2 linked regions of the Ancylobacter polymorphus genome follow. The protein of the gene in region 2 interacts with the protein of the main gene of each other region in a pairwise test. Links are inferred from orthologs where the notes say so. Each region holds a gene or a part of one and is shown on either strand. Other genes may lie near its edges.

The links. Proteins that work in one complex are often made in the same cells at the same time.
Region 1: the proteins of K9D25_RS03215 (region 2) and dnaQ interact in binary tests that used the Escherichia coli proteins (3 or more experiments, as listed by UniProt). The link is inferred for Ancylobacter polymorphus from one-to-one orthologs.

The regions. Positions count from the first base shown.
Region 1 is NZ_CP083239.1:1,229,790-1,235,259, reverse strand. The notes cover bases 1,744-4,634. They hold dnaQ (DNA polymerase III subunit epsilon), read left to right. Parts: upstream 1,744-2,783; coding sequence 2,784-3,485; downstream 3,486-4,634. Other genes in these bases: K9D25_RS05805 (Tim44/TimA family putative adaptor protein), read left to right, coding at 4,409-4,634; secB (protein-export chaperone SecB), read right to left, coding at 3,529-3,993; coaE (dephospho-CoA kinase), read left to right, coding at 2,159-2,791; K9D25_RS05825 (shikimate dehydrogenase), read left to right, coding at 1,744-2,128. Also shown: K9D25_RS05835 (pyruvate, water dikinase regulatory protein), read left to right, coding at 1-661; K9D25_RS05830 (Maf family protein), read left to right, coding at 654-1,286; more of K9D25_RS05825, read left to right, coding at 1,283-1,743; more of K9D25_RS05805, read left to right, coding at 4,635-5,137; mltA (murein transglycosylase A), read left to right, coding at 5,150-5,470. UniProt on the Escherichia coli protein: DNA polymerase III is a complex, multichain enzyme responsible for most of the replicative synthesis in bacteria. The epsilon subunit contain the editing function and is a proofreading 3'-5' exonuclease.
Region 2 is NZ_CP083239.1:667,553-673,067, reverse strand. Bases 1,457-4,392 are described here. They hold K9D25_RS03215 (DNA polymerase III subunit gamma/tau), read right to left. Parts: upstream 3,945-4,392; coding sequence 1,968-3,944; downstream 1,457-1,967. Other genes in these bases: K9D25_RS03220 (YbaB/EbfC family nucleoid-associated protein), read right to left, coding at 1,631-1,951. In the rest of the region: K9D25_RS03230 (acyl-[ACP]--phospholipid O-acyltransferase), read left to right, coding at 1-782; K9D25_RS03225 (TetR/AcrR family transcriptional regulator), read left to right, coding at 779-1,414; K9D25_RS03205 (hypothetical protein), read left to right, coding at 4,493-5,413; K9D25_RS03200 (hypothetical protein), read left to right, coding at 5,414-5,515. UniProt on the Escherichia coli protein: Part of the beta sliding clamp loading complex, which hydrolyzes ATP to load the beta clamp onto primed DNA to form the DNA replication pre-initiation complex.

The DNA of each region.
Region 1 (5,470 bases), 560 kb from region 2 along the record:
CATCGTGCTCTACACGCTGACCGATCCGGAACTGCGCAACCGGCTGAAGACCTATTGCCGCGACCATGGCGTGCCCGTTCTTTCGGTGCTGGCGCCTGTCGTGCAGCTGTTCCAGGCCTATCTCGGCGGCGCGCCGGAGCCGCGCGTCGGCGGTCAGCACCAGCTCGACGGCGATTATTTCCGCCGCATCGACGCGATGAACTTCACCGTCATGCATGATGACGGCCAGCATGTGGACGGGCTGGAAGCCGCCGATGTCGTGCTGCTCGGCATTTCCCGCTCGTCGAAGACGCCGACCAGCATCTATCTCGCCAATCGCGGCATCAAGACCGCCAATATCCCGCTGGTTCCGAGCCTGCCGGTGCCGCCGGGCCTCGCCGATCTCAAGCGCCCGCTGGTGGTCGGCCTGCTCGCCAGCGCCGACCGGGTGGTGGAAATCCGCCGCAACCGGCTGCTCGGGCTGAACGCCGCGCAGGCGGCCGACACCTATACCGACCGCGAGGCGGTGGCGGAGGAGATCGCCTTTTCCCGCCGGCTCTGCGCCCGCCATGGCTGGCCGATGATCGACGTGACCCGCCGTTCCATCGAGGAGACGGCGGCGGCGATCATCGCCCTGCTGCAGGAGCGCCGGCGCCAGCAGACCGAGAACCCGAATGGCTGACGCCGTGCCTGAAAATTCTCTGTGGCGCGGGACGGCGCCGCTGCTGCTCGCCTCGAAGAGCGCCGCACGCCGGGCGCTGCTGGAGGCCGCCCGCGTGCCGTTCGAGGTGGTGAGCGCCGAGGTGGACGAGCGCGCCATCGAGGCCGAGGCGGTGCGCGATGGCGCCGATCCCGCCTCTGTCGCGCTCACCCTCGCTCGGGCCAAGGCGCTGGCGGGGGCGGCGGCGCATCCCGGCCGGCACGTCATCGGTGCCGACCAGACGCTGGCGCTGGGCGACGACGCCCTGCACAAGCCGGCGGACCGGGCGGCGGCGAGAGCGCAGATCGCCCGTCTCGCCGGGCGCACCCATAGCCTGCATTCGGCCGTGGCGGTGGCACGCGACGGCGCGGTGCTGTGGGCGACGGTGGACAGCGCGCATCTCACGATGCGCCCGCTCACAGAGGCGGCGATCGAGGCCTATCTCGATGCGGCGGGCGAGGCGGTGCTGTCCAGCGTCGGCGGCTACCAGCTGGAAGGGCTGGGCATTCACCTGTTCGAGCGTGTCGAGGGCGACCATTCGGTGATATTGGGGCTGCCGCTGCTGCCGCTGCTCGGCTTTCTGCGCTCCGAAGGACTTCTGCTGTGACCCGCAATGTGGCGATCATCGGCCATCCCGTCAGCCATTCGCGCTCGCCGCTGATCCATGGCTACTGGCTGGCCCAGCACGGCATCGACGGCAGCTACGGCGTCCGCGACGTTCCGCCGGCGGAGATCGACGGCTTTCTCAGTGCTTTCGCCACCTCCGGCCTCGTCGGCGGCAATGTCACCGTGCCGCATAAGGAAGCCGCCTTCCGCGCCTGCGCGACGCGTGATCCGGTGGCGGAGGCGCTCGGCGCGGTGAACACGATCTGGCTGGAGGATGGCGCGCTCCACGGCGCCAACACCGATGTGCACGGTTTCCTCGCCAATCTCGACGCCGCCGAGCCGGAATGGGCGCGGGCGCTGGGCGAAGCGGTGGTGCTGGGCGCCGGTGGGGCGGCGCGGGCCATTGTCTATGGGCTGCTGCAGCGCGGGGTCGACCGCGTGGTGGTGGCCAACCGCACGCTGGCGCGGGCCCAGGGGCTGCGCGACCAGTTCGGCCCGCGCGTGCTGCCGGTGGAATGGCGCGACCTTGGCGGGCGGCTGATCGGCTGCCGGCTGCTGGTCAACACTACCTCGCTCGGCATGAAGGGCCAGCCGCCGCTCGATATCGACCTTTCCGCGCTGTCGCCCGACGCGCTGGTGACCGATATCGTCTATGTGCCGCTGGAAACCCCGCTCCTGCGGGCCGCCAAGGCGCGCGGCCTCGCCACGGTGGACGGGCTCGGCATGCTGCTGCACCAGGCGGTGCCGGGCTTCGAGCGCTGGTTCGGCGTGCGCCCGGAAGTGACGGCGGAACTGCGCGCCCTCGCGATCGCCGACCTCAAGGCCAAAGGACAATTCGCGTGACGGGACCGTTCGCGTGAGGGGGACGTTCGCGTGAGTCCTCGCCCGCCCTTCCGCCTCGGCCTCACCGGCTCGATCGGCATGGGCAAATCCACCACCGCGCAGATTTTCCGCGAGCTGGGCGTGCCGGTGCACGATGCCGATGCGGCCGTTCATGCGATTTACGGCGCCGAGGGCGTCGCCCCGGTCGAGGCCGCCTTTCCCGGCGTGACCCAGGGCGGGCGGATCGACCGCACCCTGCTCGGCGCCCGTGTGCTGGGTGACGAGGCGGCGATGAAGCGGCTGGAAGCCATCGTCCACCCGCTGGTGCATGCGCGCGAGAAGGCATTTCTGGAAGCGGCCGAGACCGCCGGCGCGCCCATCGCCGTGCTCGACATCCCGCTGCTGTTCGAGACCGGCGGCGAGAACCGGGTCGACGCCGTGCTGGTGGTCAGCGCGCCGGAATCGGTGCAGCGCGCCCGCGTTCTCGCTCGGCCGGGCATGACGGAAGAGAAATTTGCCGCCATCCTTGCCCGGCAGGTGCCGGATGGCGAGAAGCGGCGGCGGGCCGACCATGTGATCGACACCGGCCATGGGCTCGACCGCGCCCGCGCGGCGGTGGCGGCGCTGCTGGACGAGCTGCGGGCGAAGCTCGGCCGAGAGGAAGAAGGAGACGGTGATGCGTGAGATCGTGCTCGACACCGAGACCACCGGGCTCAACCCGCTCACCGGCGACCGGCTGGTGGAGATCGGCTGCGTGGAGATCTACAACCGCATCCCCACGGGGCAGGTCTACCATGTCTATCTGAACCCGCAGCGCGACATGCCGATGGAGGCCTTCAACGTCCACGGCCTCTCGACCGAATTCCTCGCCGACAAGCCGCTCTTCGCGCAGGTGGTCGACGATTTCCTCGCCTTCATCGCCGGCGACCCGCTTGTCATTCACAACGCCGCTTTCGATATCGGCTTCCTCAATGCGGAGTTGGCGAAGGTGGGGCGGCCGGCGCTGACCTTCGACCGCGTGGTCGACACGCTGTCGCTGGCGCGGCGGCGGCATCCGGGTGCGTCGAATCGTCTCGATGACCTGATGAACCGCTACGGCATCGATAGCTCCCGCCGCACCAAGCACGGGGCGCTGCTCGATTCCGAATTGCTGGCGGAAGTCTATGCCGAGCTGTGCGGCGGCAAGCAGACGGCGCTGAGCCTCACCATGGTGGAGACGACGACCACGGTGGTGATCGAGGGGCAGGTGGCGACGCCGCTGCAGCGTCCGCGCCCGCTGGCCCCGCGCCGAAGCGCGGAAGAGGCGGCGGCGCATGCCGCCTTCATCGCCACGCTGGGCGAAAACGCCATCTGGAACGAATACACGGCCGGAAACTGACGCCGCCGGCCGTGTCGTAAAGCTTAGGATGCGGCAAGCCGCGTCAGGAAGCGAGCACGTTGCTCGGGGCCTGCTGGGCCATGCGCTGGCGATACAGCGTGACGAAATCGACCGGGTCGATCATCAGCGGCGGGAAGCCGCCATTGCGCACCGTGTCGGCGACGATCTGCCGCGCGAAGGGGAACAGCATGCGCGGGCATTCGATGAGGATGAAGGGGTGGATGGTCTCCTGCGCCACGTTCTGGGCGCGGAAGATGCCGGCATAGACCAGCTCCAGCGCGAACAGCGTCTTGCCGTTCAGCTCGGCCTTGGCCTCCACCTTCAGCTCGACTTCATATTCCGAGCCTTCGCGCATCGGCTTGGCGCCGACATTGATCTGGATGCCGATCTGCGGCTGGCCCTTGACGACCAGCGATTCCGGCGCGCCCGGATTCTCGAAGGACAGGTCTTTCGTGTACTGCGTCAGCACCTGAAGCGTCGGCATCTGGGCGTTGTCGGTCTCAGCCATAGGTTTCTCCGTGGGGTTCGCCGGCATCCGCCCTCGGGGGCGCCGGCGATGGTGCCGCTGGGTCGGTCGTTCCGCCTCAGCCGGTCTTGCAAAGGGCGGGTGTCGCTAACACGGTTGGGTGCGGCTCACAAGCGCGCGGCACGCTTTGCGCGGCCTCGCGCAGCTGTGGGCACGCGCGGCGCTTGGCGGACGCGGCGGCTGTGCTCTACTGTGGCCGCGATGTCAGGCTATCGCCCCGCTGCTCCGCCGAAGTGATGACCCTGCGGCAGGGACGGGGTGGCGAAATCGGCCAGACGTCGTAAATAGGTCATGTCAACCGGCCGGCCCGTCCTTGGAAGGCGCCGCGCGGACACCACATGAGGCACAGTCCCGCGCCGGAACGGCTCCGGCGGGGCCAACAGCGGCGAACTGCGACGTGTTCGATATTTATACGATCATCTTCCTGGCCCTCGCCGTGTTCATCTTCATACGGCTGCGGAGCGTGCTGGGGCAGCGGACGGGGCGGGAGCGGCCGCCTTACGATCCCTATTCGCGCCGCGATGCCGCCAAGGCCCCGGTGGGCGCCTCCGACAAGGTGGTGAATTTCCCCGGCACCGCCACCGACAAACCGGCCGTGCCCGCGCCGGTGGAACCGGTGGAAGACGCCGAGCCCGCCCCCGCGCGCTGGGCCGGCATCGCCGAGGTCGGCTCGGCCGTGGCCAATGGGCTCGACGCCATCGCCGCGCAGGAGCGCGAGTTCGACGCCAAGCACTTCCTCACCGGCGCCCGCGCGGCCTATGAGATGATCATCGTCGCCTTCGCCAATGGCGACCGCGCCAGCCTGAAGGACCTGCTGGCGCGCGACGTGTTCGACGGTTTCAGCGCCGCCATCGCCGAGCGCGAGCAGCGCGGCGAGAAGATGGAGACGCAGTTCGTCGGCATCGAGAAGGCGGACATCATCGAGGCCGAGGCGCGCGGACGCAGCGCGCAGATCACCGTGCGCTTCCTCTCGCAGCTGATCTCCGTCACCCGCGACCGCAATGGCGGCGTGGTGGACGGCGATCCCGAACAGGTCGCCGACGTGACCGATGTGTGGACCTTCGCGCGCGAACTTGGCGCCCGCGACCCCAACTGGAAGCTGGTCGCCACCGAAGCGGCTTCGTGAGAAGATGACGGGGTGCGCACGCCTCTCATCCTCCCGGCCCTTCTCCTCGTTCTGACCGGCGCCCTCGCCGGCGGGGGCAACGGCGCGCAGGCCGCCCCGGCCCCGCTGTTTCCGCAGGCGGTGCTGGAGCCGACCCGTTTCAACGACCTGCCCGGCTGGGCCGGCGATGACCATGTGAAGGCGCTCGCCACCTTCCGCTGCAGCTGCACGGCGCTTGCCCGCAAGCCGGACCTCGTAAATCCGCCCCGCCCCGTCTTCACCGCCTTGCGCCCGATCTGCGCCCGTGCGGCGCGGCTGCCGAAGCAGGTGGGCGAGGCGGCGGCGCGAAAATTC
Region 2 (5,515 bases):
CCGCCATTGTCGGCACCGATACCTTCCTCATGGGCTATGCCCGCACCGCCAACCCCTATGATTTCCGCTCGCTGCGCTTCGTGGTGGCGGGGGCCGAGCCGGTGAAGGCGGAAACGCGTCGGGTGTGGATGGAGAAGTTCGGCCACCGCATTCTGGAAGGCTACGGCGTCACCGAATGCGCGCCGGTGCTGGCGGTGAACACGCCGATGTTCAACCGCGTCGGCACGGTCGGCCGCATGCTGCCGGGCATCCATCACCGGCTGGAGACCATGGCCGGAATCGAGGAAGGCGGGCGGCTTCAGGTGCGCGGGCCGAATGTGATGCTCGGCTATCTCCGCGCGGAGAAGCCCGGCGTGATCGAGCCGCCGGAGCATGGCTGGTACGACACGGGCGACATCGTCAGCTTCGACGAGGAGGGCTTTGTCGCCATTCGCGGCCGGGTGAAGCGCTTCGCCAAGATCGCCGGCGAGATGATCTCGCTCGCCGCCATCGACGCCATGGTGGCGACGCTGCGGCCCGATGCCGAGCATGTCGCCGTGGCGGTGCCGGATGCGCGGCGCGGCGAGCGCATCATCCTGATGACTACGGCGCCGGACCTCACCCGCGCCGCGCTTCAGGCCTATGGCCGGGAGCGGGCGGTGACCGAGCTGATGATCCCGGCGGATATCCTGCGCATGGACGCGCTGCCGCTGCTCGGTTCGGGCAAGGTGGACTTCACCAAGGCGCGCGGCATCGCGTTGGAAATGCTCGCCGCCCGCGCGCCAGCCGGAGACGGGGCATGAGGGCGGCGCCCGCCCGGCGCGGGCGCGAGGGCGGGGCGGCGCGGGCGCGCGGGCCTGATCCGCGGGCGCGGGGGGCGGATACGCGCGCGCGCATCGAGGCGGTGGCGCTGGAACTCTTCGCGCAGAAGGGCGTCGCCGGCACCTCGGTACGCGACATCGCGCTCGGCGTCGGGGTGAGCGAGGGGGCGCTCTACCGGCATTTCCCCTCCAAGGAGCAATTGGCGCGCGAGCTTTTTCTCACCCGCTATGCCGGGCTGGCGGCGCAGATTTGCCAGCTCGACGCCGCCGAGCCGGAATTGGAGCCCAAGCTGCGGGCGGTGGTGCGGCTGGCCTGCGGCCTGTTCGATGCCGAGCCGGCGCTGTTCGCCTATCTGCTCATCCACCAGCACGAGCATCTCGGCACCGTGCCGGACGCGCCGGACGCGAATGTGGTGGAAGCGGTGGCGCAGATGCTGCGCGGCGCCGGCGTGCCGCCCGCGCGCGTCACACTGGCCAGCGCCATGGCGCTCGGCTGCGTGGTGCAGCCGGCGGTGTTCGCGCTCTATGGCCGGATCGAAGGTCCGCTGGCGGCGCAGGCGGAGGCGATCGCGGCGGCGGTGCTGGGCGTGGTGGAACGGGCGAAGGCGGGATAGGGCGGGGCGAGGTCGGGCCGTTCTTCACCTCTCCCCATGGGGGGAGAGGTCGCCGCGCAGCGGCGGGTGAGGGGCGGGGCGTGTTCGGCGCAACAGAAAAGGCCCCTCACCCCAACCCTCTCCCCGATGGGGAGAGGGAGCGGCGGCGCCCTGCGTCGAAACGGGCCCTGCCGTTCTTCACCTCACCCCATGGGGGAGAGGTCGCCGGCGCCGTCCTCAGAACAGCTTCATGCCGGGCGGGATCGGCAGGCCGGCGGTGATCGCCTGGGTCTTTTCCTGCACGATGCGCTCGCCCTTGGCGCGGGCATCGGCATGGGCGGCGACGATCAGGTCTTCCAGAATCTCGGCCTCGTCCGGGTTCAGCAGGCTCGGGTCGATATGGATCGCCTTGAGCGCGCCCTTGGCCGAGACCCGCACCGTGACCATGCCGCCGCCGGCGGCGCCGTCGACCTCGATGGCTTCAAGCTCCGCCTGGAGCTGCTCCATCTTGGACTGCATCTCCTTCACCTTCGACATGATGCCGAGAAGGTCTTTCATCGGGAAACTCCTCTAATCAGAATTCGATCTCGTCATCCGCGCCCGGCCCGTCGTCGCGGGCGGCCATCAGATCGGCGTCGGTCATGTCGGCATCGCCGGTGAAGCCGGCGGGTTCCTCCGGGGCGAGGGAGCGCACATCGACGATGGTGGCGCCGGGAAAACGCGCCAGCGCCGCCGCGACCAGCGGGTCGGCGCGCACGCCGGTCATCATCGCGTCGCGCTGGGCGGCGGCCTTCTCGGCCAGCGTCGGCTCGCCCTCTTCGCGCGAAAGCGCGACCAGCCAGCGCCGGCCGGTCCATTCCGACAGCTTGGACTGCAGTTCCTGAATGAGGTTCGGCGCGCCGCCAGGGGCGAGCGCCACTTCCATCTGCCCGTCCTCGAAGGCGACGAGGCGCACGCTGTTTTCCAGCGCGAATTTCAGCTTGAGGTCGCGCCGGGCGGCGGCGAGGGCGACGAGGTCCTCGAAGCTCGCCACGGCGAGTCCGGGCGTGGGCGCGGGCGCCGCTGCGGCCGGGCGCGGCGTGGCGCGCGAGGCGACGGACAGGTGGCTGGCGGCAGTCGGCGCGGCGGAAGGGGCTTTCGAGGGCGCGGGGAAACTGCGCGGCGCTGTCGCCGCCATCGCCGAACCGCCACCCCCGGACCCGCCGCCCATCGGCGCGCCGCCACCGGAAGGCCGGCCGGCCGGCGCCTCCGGCGCGCCGTCGCGCAGGCGCCGCAGCGCCTCGTCCGGGGTCGGCAGGTCGCTCGCATAGGCGAGGCGCACCAGCACCATTTCCGCCGCCTGCATGGGTTTCGCCGCCTGCTGCACCTCGCTGAGGCCCTTGGTGAGCATCTGCCAGGCGCGCGAGAGCACCCGCATGGACAGGCCACGGGCGAACTCCCGCCCGCGCAGGCGCTCGGCTTCCACCAGCGCCGCGTCGTCCGCCGTCTCGGGCAGGATTTTCATGCGGGTGACGAGATGGGTGAATTCAGCGAGATCGGCGATCACCACCGCCGGGTCGGCGCCGGAATCATATTGCTCGCGCAGTTCGGTCAGCGCTTTCGCGATGTCGCCCTGCATCAGGGCCTCGAACAGGTCGATGACCCGCCCGCGATCGGCGAGGCCGAGCAGCGCGCGCACCTGCTCGCCATGCACCATGCCGCCGGTCGCCTGGCCGCCGGAATGGGCGATGGCCTGATCGAGCAGCGAGAGCGCGTCGCGCACCGAGCCTTCCGCGGCGCGGGCGATGAGGCTCAGCGCCTCGGCGTCGATGCCGACCCCTTCCGCCGTGCAGATGCCCTGGAGATGGCGCGCCAGCGTGCCGGCCTCGACCCGGCGCAGATCGAAGCGCTGGGTGCGCGAGAGCACCGTGACCGGCACCTTGCGGATTTCCGTGGTGGCGAAGATGAACTTCACATGCTCGGGCGGCTCTTCCAGCGTCTTCAGCAGGCCGTTGAAGGCCGCCGTGGAGAGCATGTGCACTTCGTCGATGATGAACACCTTGTAGCGCGCCAGCACCGGCTTGTAGCGCGCCGCCTCGATGATCTCGCGGATGTCGCCGATGCCGGTATTGGACGCGGCGTCCATTTCCTGCACGTCGACATGCCGGCTCTCGATGATGTCCCGGCAGTGGCGGCCGAGCACGGGCATATCGAGCGTCGGCGCGCCGCCGCCGGCGGGGCCGTCGGCCGGCTCGTAATTGAGCGCGCGGGCGAGGATGCGGGCGGTGGTGGTCTTGCCGACGCCGCGCACGCCGGTGAGGATATAGGCCTGCGCGATGCGCCCGGAGGCGAAGGCGTTGCCCAGCGTGCGCACCATCGCCTCCTGGCCGATCAGATCGGCGAAGGTCTGCGGCCGGTATTTGCGCGCCAGGACGCGATACGGGGCGGCGGCCGCCGCCGGGACCACGGCCGGCACCATGGCCGGCACGCTCGGCAGCGGGCCGAGATCGAAGCCCGGCCCATCATCGCCGGGGTGCGTCAGGTCGGGCATGTCGGGAGTGTCGGCGCTCATGGCCCCTTCATAGCATCGCGGGCGGTGCCGGGCACAACGGCGCAGTGACGCGCGGGGGAAATTTCCGGGGACGAGAGCGAGGGCAGCGCCGGTGGTGCCTTCGGGGCAGGGTCCGCGCGGAGCGGTCGGCGCACAGCGTGGCCAAGGGTGGGAGGCTGGACAGAGACCCGATCCGGGCTCGTTGGGGCTGCTTCCTTCCGGACCTGACCCGGTTGGCGAGTGGCTCGTCCACCGCCAACCTCCCGCCGCCTATATCGTCCAGATGCACGGGGGATGCAAGGGGGCTGGCTGGGGCGGGCGCTCATAGGTCGTGTGGGGACATGCCGCCACCCGGCGGATCAGGGACATCGTCGTCTCGCTTCCAGGGACGAAGCGAGAAAACGCCGCTCGCGTCGCGCCTCGGCGACTGTCCGCGACATCGTTTATCTCGCGGAAGGACGATGGTATGAAAGCGCGTTATATGCGCGCCTTGGCGCGAGTTTTGGTGATGGAATAGAAGTCTTTGTTGCAGTGCGCGCGAACTCGATGCGCAGCCGGAGAGGCCACATATGACCAAAATCGTATCGTCGAAAGCAATTGCTGAATTCTGTGTGCAAAAGCTAGGGGCTGAACTGATTGGCGAGCCGGGAGAATTTTCAATACGCCGTGTCTGTACGTCGAGTGGGCTGGTTGAAGGCGGAATTGCTTTTTCAAAGACAGATCCGAGCGAGGCGACGCAGCGGCTCATTCCCCGCAATTCGGTTTTGCTCGCTCCGTTGGGTTCTTCGGTGGTGCCGGATCCGGAAGGGTTGATAATTCTGCTCGAAAACCCTCGACTCGCCTTTGCCCAGGTTGTCGCCGAATTTCTTGTTGGTCCTTCTTTTTCTGGTATTCATCCAACCTCTATAATTCATCCCTCCGCCCACATCGACGAGACCGCTTCCATAGGTGAATATAGCATTATTGGACCGGATTGTGTTGTCGGTGCTGGAAGCGTTGTTCATCGGCACGTTGTTTTATCGAGAAATGTTACAATAGGAAAGAATTGCGTCATCTTTTCTCACGCCGTGCTGGGTGAGGATGGCTTCGGCGTCGAGACGGATTCGAATGGGAACCTGCTCAGGATTCCTCATCTCGGCGGCGTTGTCGTCGGGGACTTTGTCCAGATCGGCAATTTCACGGCTGTGGCATCGGGCACGATCGAGCCGACGATTATCGGCGATTACACAATGATCGACAATTTGGTCCATGTCGCCCACAACGTTCGCATTGGACGAAATTGTCAGATCATCGCGTGCAGCGAGATCAGCGGAAGTGTCACGATCGGCGATCGCGCTTGGATCGCACCAAATGCGGCCATCCTGCAAAAACTGCAAATTGGTGCGGGCGCTGTTGTCGGGCTCGGAGCGGCCGTGACAAAGTCGGTGGAGCCGAGTACCGTTGTAGCGGGAGTTCCGGCACGTGTCATCAAGAGACTGGAGGGGCCGTAAGTGCCCATATCTGATTCCGCTTCGCCGCGCGGCTTTACGTGGGCTGATTATTTATTCTTGCTGCAGGAATTTCTGAAGTCTGGATATCGAATCGTCAATTAC